3 regions of the Vreelandella venusta genome follow, and region 3 is predicted to be linked to each of the others. Evidence: predicted binding sites of a transcription regulator. Region 3 holds the regulator's gene; each other region holds the start of a gene.
What was found. Region 3 encodes FNR, which switches genes on or off when oxygen is low (the NO sensors DNR and NnrR bind a similar motif). Its sites were predicted from a motif close to TTGATNTANATCAA; they were not measured.
Positions count from the first base shown of each region.

Region 1: the regulator FNR is predicted to act here: its motif matches at 843-856, upstream of IR195_RS06850 (OmpW/AlkL family protein).
Region 2: the regulator FNR is predicted to act here: its motif matches at 1,331-1,344, upstream of IR195_RS02235 (xanthine dehydrogenase family protein molybdopterin-binding subunit).

Region 1 covers NZ_CP065135.1:1,453,644-1,455,913, reverse strand. The annotation lists gene putP (sodium/proline symporter PutP) at 1-707, shown strand, start outside; gene IR195_RS06850 (OmpW/AlkL family protein) at 970-1,596, shown strand; gene IR195_RS06845 (YqcC family protein) at 1,748-2,080, opposite strand.
Region 2 covers NZ_CP065135.1:453,229-455,498, forward strand. The annotation lists gene IR195_RS02235 (xanthine dehydrogenase family protein molybdopterin-binding subunit) at 1-1,219, opposite strand, end outside; gene IR195_RS02240 (MarR family winged helix-turn-helix transcriptional regulator) at 1,428-1,910, shown strand; gene IR195_RS02245 (N-carbamoylsarcosine amidohydrolase) at 1,952-2,270, opposite strand, start outside.
Region 3 covers NZ_CP065135.1:3,471,425-3,473,694, forward strand. The annotation lists gene hemN (oxygen-independent coproporphyrinogen III oxidase) at 1-615, shown strand, start outside; gene fnr (fumarate/nitrate reduction transcriptional regulator Fnr) at 674-1,426, shown strand; gene ttcA (tRNA 2-thiocytidine(32) synthetase TtcA) at 1,413-2,270, opposite strand, start outside.

The DNA of each region.
Region 1 (2,270 bases), 2.0 Mb from region 3:
ACATCATTGTACGCTTTATGGCCATCCGGACGCTGAAGGATGTTCCTACTGCCCGTAACATCGGCATGAGCTGGATGCTTATCTCCCTGATTGGCGCAGTCTCGCTTGGTTTATTTGGCCGGGCCTATGCAATTCGCAATGGCATGGATATCGAAGACCCCGAAACGATCTTCATCATTCTGGCGAATCTACTCTTCCACCCGCTGGTCACCGGCTTCCTCTATGCGGCACTGCTTGCTGCGATTATGAGCACCATTTCCAGCCAGTTGTTAGTATCGTCGTCTTCACTGACCGAGGACTTCTATCGTCTGTTCCTAAGAAAAGAAGCCACCGATAAAGAGTGCGTAACAGTGGGCCGAATCTGTGTCGTACTGGTTGGTTTGGTAGCCGCTGTAATTGCATCAAATCCGGACTCCCAAGTTCTTGGGCTCGTCAGTAACGCCTGGGCTGGCTTTGGCGCAGCATTTGGCCCGCTGATCATTCTGTCGCTGATGTGGTCTCGCACGAACGGAGCTGGTGCCATTGCCGGTATGGTAGTGGGCGCTGCAACCGTCATGATTTGGATTGCATTAGGCTGGAACGGAGAATTTATGGGTGGCCCCGGCGTGTACGAGATCATCCCAGGCTTCATCGCTGCCTTTATTGCCATCTTGGTGGTTAGCAGCATTACTGCCGATGCGGGTGAATATCAGCATATTGACCGCTAGACGAGCGTCAATGACACGCTCAGCTTAATTAAACAATTAAGCTGATCATCGAGGCCTTCCCATACCATGGGAAGGCCTTTTTCACTTCTGACAGGCTCTTTTTAAACCCATTATTTAGCGGCGCAGTTCCACTCTTTGCCCCAGGTCAATAACCTGCCCTCCTCTCCTCGATACACTCTTTACATGGTTCGCGATCACGCCGAACAACGGTTCACGTTAACCACTACTGCGAAGACTCACATCAATGGTCAGGAGCGATGCTATGCGCCATAACTCTCTTTCAACACTGCTTACCACTGGACTTGCAGCAGCCACATTGATGGCAAGCGGCCAAGTTTTAGCTTACGGCGCTGGCGATTTCTTTACTCGCGTGGGTGTTGCCAAAGTGGAGCCCAAAAGCGACAACGGTTCATTAGCCGGAGGCGCGTTCGCGGTTGATGTTCAGGACAAAACCGATTTCGCATTTACCCTGGGCTACCGCTTCCACGACAAAATGGGCGTCGAGCTACTGGCAGCTCTACCGTTTGAGCATGACATTGCTCTGAATGGGGATAATCTTGCCTCTACCAAACACCTTCCGCCAACTCTAACGCTCCAGTACTACCCACTAGGTGGAACGGATGCGCGTGTACAGCCTTATGTCGGCGCGGGTATTAACTACACCTTTTTCTCTGACGAAGAGCTAGCCATAGGCGAACTGGAGCTGGACGACTCTTGGGGTGCCGCTGCTCAAGTGGGTATCGATTTGCTAATCGATGAGAACTGGGCACTTAACGCAGCAGCGTGGTATATCGACATCGATACTGACGCGACCGTTAACGGCGCCGCGGCAGGCACAGTGGAAATTGATCCGTTGGTGGTTATGGCAGGCTTGAGTTACCGCTTCTAACACTATTACGGCGGCGCAAACAGCTGTGCTAGTTGCGCCGTGCTAGTTGCATAGTCGCATGAAAATGCCCAGTACCGCTCTTAGGGTGCTGGGCATTGTCTTTGCTGACACCTTCACCACACTAGGCTTCAGCTCCTCGCATTAGCGCGACCTAGCTTTCAGTCACTAGCCGATCTATCTTTTCAACAGCTCGAACAACCAGTAGCTGGTCGCTGGCACGAACCTTTTCCTGCATCAGGTAGGCAGCCACTGCCGGCGCCACATCGCACTTGGCAGGCATGGCAGCCTGGGCATCAATCAGTGCATTTAGTCGAGCGATAAAAACAAATCGAATCCACTGAGGCAGCGACATCGTGTCGATACAGAAGGGTTGCTGGCTATTAAATGCCGAAATATCAGGCGTTGGCATGCGCCATAAGTTAGCGGCCTTCATAGTGGCTTCAAGCTCAAGAAGCGCGGTTTGAAGCTGTTGATGGACGCTCATAAGCACCTTTTCCATTTAAATCTATGAACCTTTATTATCCCAGCACTGTGAGTAAGTTGCCAACCGTCAGGCAGGAATTTGTGCCTTATTCACAGATTCACAGAAAACCTGCAAGAGGCTGTGGATAAACTATGGAAAGATGTCGCTACTGTTACTCTCATGCGGGTTACACCAAGTTGTGCAATTTTTA
Region 2 (2,270 bases), 1.4 Mb from region 3:
CAACGTCGTCGGCGCAATTGCGACCATAGCAACCCGAGGTTTCCATGCGGGTAATGGTGATTGCGCCTTCATCCAAACCGGTAAGGCGGGCGAGATCGGCGCGCAGGCTATGTGGATTTTGGGTGCCCGACCATACGTGAAGACCACTTTCATTGGCATCGGCAACGGAGCACGAAGGGCCAATGGAGCCGTGCAGCTGGAAAGGCCACACATAGTGACGATTGAGCGGATATTGCGCGGCGGTTAGCGCATTGTCGAGGCCGCCTTCATCGAGGAGTATGCGCTGCTTGCTGGGTAGGTCGAGCAGTGCTTGCTCTATGTTGTCCAACTGAGGTAAGCCTTCGATGGGTCGCCACTGGACCTTTAGCTGTCTGGCTGCGGCAGCAGCCTGCTCTTCACGCTCGGCCACCACACCAACAAAGTCACCGACCACCACGACGCTTACTATGCCCGGCAAATGTGCCACAGAGCTTTCATCAACCGCGATTAAACTGTTACCAATAAAGTCGCCGTTATCATGGCCTACATAAGGCGGGCGAATCACTCGCCCATGCAGCATATCGGGCAGGCGTAGGTCGTGGATAAAGGTCAATTGCCCGGTGGCCTTGGCGGGTATATCCACGCGAGAGGTCGATTGGCCGACCAGGGTATAGTGGCTGACCGGCTTAAGCGGTACCTCATCGGCAAGCTTTAATGCATGACGGGTGCCCCGCAGCAACGCTCCAAAGCTCACGGATGAGTGGTTATCATCACTGGGCATAATAGCGCCGTTTTGGCAGCTAAGTAGTGAGCGCTCAGTGTCAAAGTGCTTTGCTGCCAGTGTTAATAGATACTCCCGCGCTTGAGCCGCCGCACGGCGTAGAGGTTCGGCAGTGATTTGAATCGACGCACTGGCAATGGTGGGGCCTTGGTTGGGAGCTTCAACAGAGTTGCCCAGCACCATGGTGACGCTGTCGAACGCGACGCTAAGCTCTTCCGCAACAATTTGAGCGAGCGCCGTGCGTATCCCTGTGCCCAAGTCTACGTGGCCGTTGAAAGCCACGATGCGGCTATCGCTCAGCACGGCAATGAATATCTCAGGCTCATGGGGAGTGAAGTTTGAGTGTGTACCTGGCTGTCCGGGCGCGGGCTTAGGGGGTGTAACTGGGTCGCGATAGATCACCAGAACATCAGACCCATACAGCAGTGACTCTCTTGTATAGTCTGATTTATCGGCCATGCTTGCCTCCCACGCTAGCGTTTTAAGTAATCAATGCAGATGAATTTGAGGTGATCAACGAGCAATAATTAAGGTAAAATTATAGCGTGTACGCCATAAAAGCATGGTGAATTGATCCAGCGCAAGCAGTATTTAATACGTTGATGCATCATTTTGTTAACCAGTGCCATACTCGATACACGTCGTCGCTAATGATTAAGGAGATGGAATGACAACGGATAGTGCGCTCAAACACTCGTCTTCCGGCGAGCACCCCACGCCTTCAGAGCAGGGGTATGATTTTTCTGAGCAAGTAGGCCATCTACTGCGTAAAGCCTACCAGCGGCACACGGCTATTTTTCAGCGTTACAGCAGCGATAAACAGCTTACGGCCATTCAGTTTGTCACGCTGTGCACGGTGATGGAGCGAGGTCCCAGTTCGTTAACTGATATCGTTAACGTCACGGCGATTGATCCAGCCACCATCCGTGGTGTTATTAAACGCCTTAAAGCACGTGAGTGGATCTCGCTTACCACCGATCCTAATGATCAGCGTAAAGTTATGGTGGTGATCACTGAGTCTGGTGCGGCATTGGTTGAGGGCATGGTGCCCAGTGCCAAGCAGATCAGTGATCAGACCATGAAAAATCTCAACCCGGCAGAGCGGATCGCTTTGATGCATCTGCTGAAAAAAATGAACGCGGACGAATGACACACCAGTGGTGCCCATTTCAGCTGCGTTTTTGGGCACTCTTAGCGTTTCATTAAGTACCCCAGTGCTTCGTCCAGTCCAATCACATCCCCATATTTGCTATTGATATCAAACAGGTTAGCTTCATGGGGCGCGGGGTGGCGGTCGCCCACGCAGTCACGTACTACCATCACCCGAAAACCGTGCTGTAGGCCATCCACTGCGGTAGCGCGAATGCAGCCGCTGGTGGAACAGCCGGTAATGATCAGCGTATCGACGCCCATGGCGACCAGCGTGGAAGCAAGCGAAGTGCCAAAGAAGGCGCTGGCATACTGCTTGGTCATCACCAGTTCATCGTCGTTAGGCGTCACCTCAGGACAG
Region 3 (2,270 bases):
CGGCGTATTAACGAAACCGACCTCCCCAGCGCTGATGAAAAGCTGGCTATTTTGCACACCACCATAGAAATGCTGACTAACGCAGGCTATGTGCATATTGGCATGGATCACTTTGCACGACCTGACGATAGCCTAGCGATTGCACAGCGCAACGGTTCCTTACAACGCAATTTCCAGGGCTACTCCAGCCATGCACAGTGCGATTTAGTTGGCTTAGGCGTATCCGCCATATCACGGATTGACGACGTTTACGCACAAAACCCGACTCAGCTTGATCAATATGAAGCAGCCTTAGATAAAGGTAAGCTGGCAACCATCAAAGGATTAAGGTTAAATAAGGATGACCTAATACGAAGAGACGTGATTGAACGGCTAATGTGCGACATGTACATTGATCTTGCGGACGTTGGAAAGCGTTGGCACATCGATGCTAGTGATTATTTTTCCACCGCAATTGAGCAATTGAAGACAGCTGAGCAAGACGGCTTGATCACTCGCCATCAGCAAGTTATTAGCGCCACTCCCACTGGACGGCTGCTGATTCGCCATTTGGCGATGGCCTTTGATGCTCACCTAGCTGACCAGCCTATTCAGCGCTACTCTAAAATTGTATAAGCTTGTTGAGACGTCTTGCCTCTGGGCCTATGATGGCTAACGAGAAAGGGAGACCTATATGCCACAACCCGCCAGCCAACGACGCTCACTGCTGCAAGAGGCGCGCTGTCAGACCTGTAGCCTAAGCTCGCTGTGTCTGCCGCTTGCCTTAGAGCTTGAGGACATGAGCCAGTTTGATGCCATCATTCGCCGCCGCTCACCACTCAAAAAAGGCGAGCCCCTGTTTCGCCAGGGTGATCACTTCACCAGTGTGTATGCTGTCCGCTCAGGTAGCCTGAAACAAGTGACCAGTGAAGGTAACGGCAATGATCAGCTGACCAATTTCTACCTTCCCAGCGAACTAGTGGGATTGGACGGAATTGATGAAGAGCACTACCCCGGTAGCGTCATTGCCCTGGAAACCACCACAGTGTGTGAAATCCCATTTGACCGCCTGGACCTACTTTCCGAAGAACTGCCCGAACTACGTGGCCAGCTTTATCGGAGTATGAGCAAAGAATTGCGAGATGACCGACGCATGATGCGCTTGCTATCGCGCAAGACGGCCGATCAACGACTAGCCAGCTTTTTAGTCACCCTTTCAGACCGTTTTCGTCGACGTGGATACTCGCCTTATAGCTTCAGACTCTCCATGTCCCGCGCCGACATCGGCAATTACTTAGGCTTGGCAGTAGAAACGGTCAGCCGTATTCTTAGCCGCTTTCAACAGCAAGAGGTGGTAGCTGTTTCAGGGCGCGAGGTTAATATTTTAGATATGCGCCGCCTCATCACGCTAGCTGAAGAGGAAGAGCAGTCGGCTAGTCCACGCTAAGCGCCTGAATACGCCCTTCCATCAACGCCGCTTGTTTGGCTTCAAGGCCAGCAAAGTCAAATAAACGGCGGTCTGCTAGCTGGGAAGGCGCTACATTGGTCACCGCTTTAAACATGCTTTCTAGGCGTCCTGGATGTTTTTTATCCCACTCAGCCAACATATCTTTGACCACTTGGCGCTGGAGATTGGGCTGAGAGCCACATAAGTTACAGGGAATAATGGGGAATTCCATTAGCCGAGAAAACTCTGCAATATCAGCCTCTTTGCAGTAGGCAAGGGGGCGAATGACAATATTTTTGCCATCGTCAGATAAAAGCTTGGGAGGCATTGCTTTCAAAGTGCCACCGAAGAACATGTTAAGGAATAACGTTTCTAAAATATCTTCGCGATGATGCCCTAGAGCAATTTTCGTTGCTCCAATTTCCTCAGCAAACCCATAGAGCGAGCCACGCCTGAGTCGAGAACAAAGTGCGCAGGTCGTTTTTCCTTCTGGGGTTTTCTCTTTCACCACCGAGTAGGTATCACGCTCTAGAATGTGGTATTCAACCCCCACTTTATCTAGGTACTGGGGCAATACATGTTCAGGGAAACCTGGCTGTTTCTGATCCATATTAACGGCGACCAGAGAGAAATTAACCGGTGCGTTGCGCTGCAGGTTAAGCAGTATCTCCAACATCGTATAGCTATCTTTGCCGCCAGACAGGCACACCATCACCTTGTCACCTTCATCAATCATTTGATAATCAATGATGGCGTTGCCAACCTCTCGCCGTAAGCGCTTTTGTAGCTTATTAAATTCACGCTTTTGTTTAGCGGCGTGATGCTCGGATGGTGTCTGTGCGCT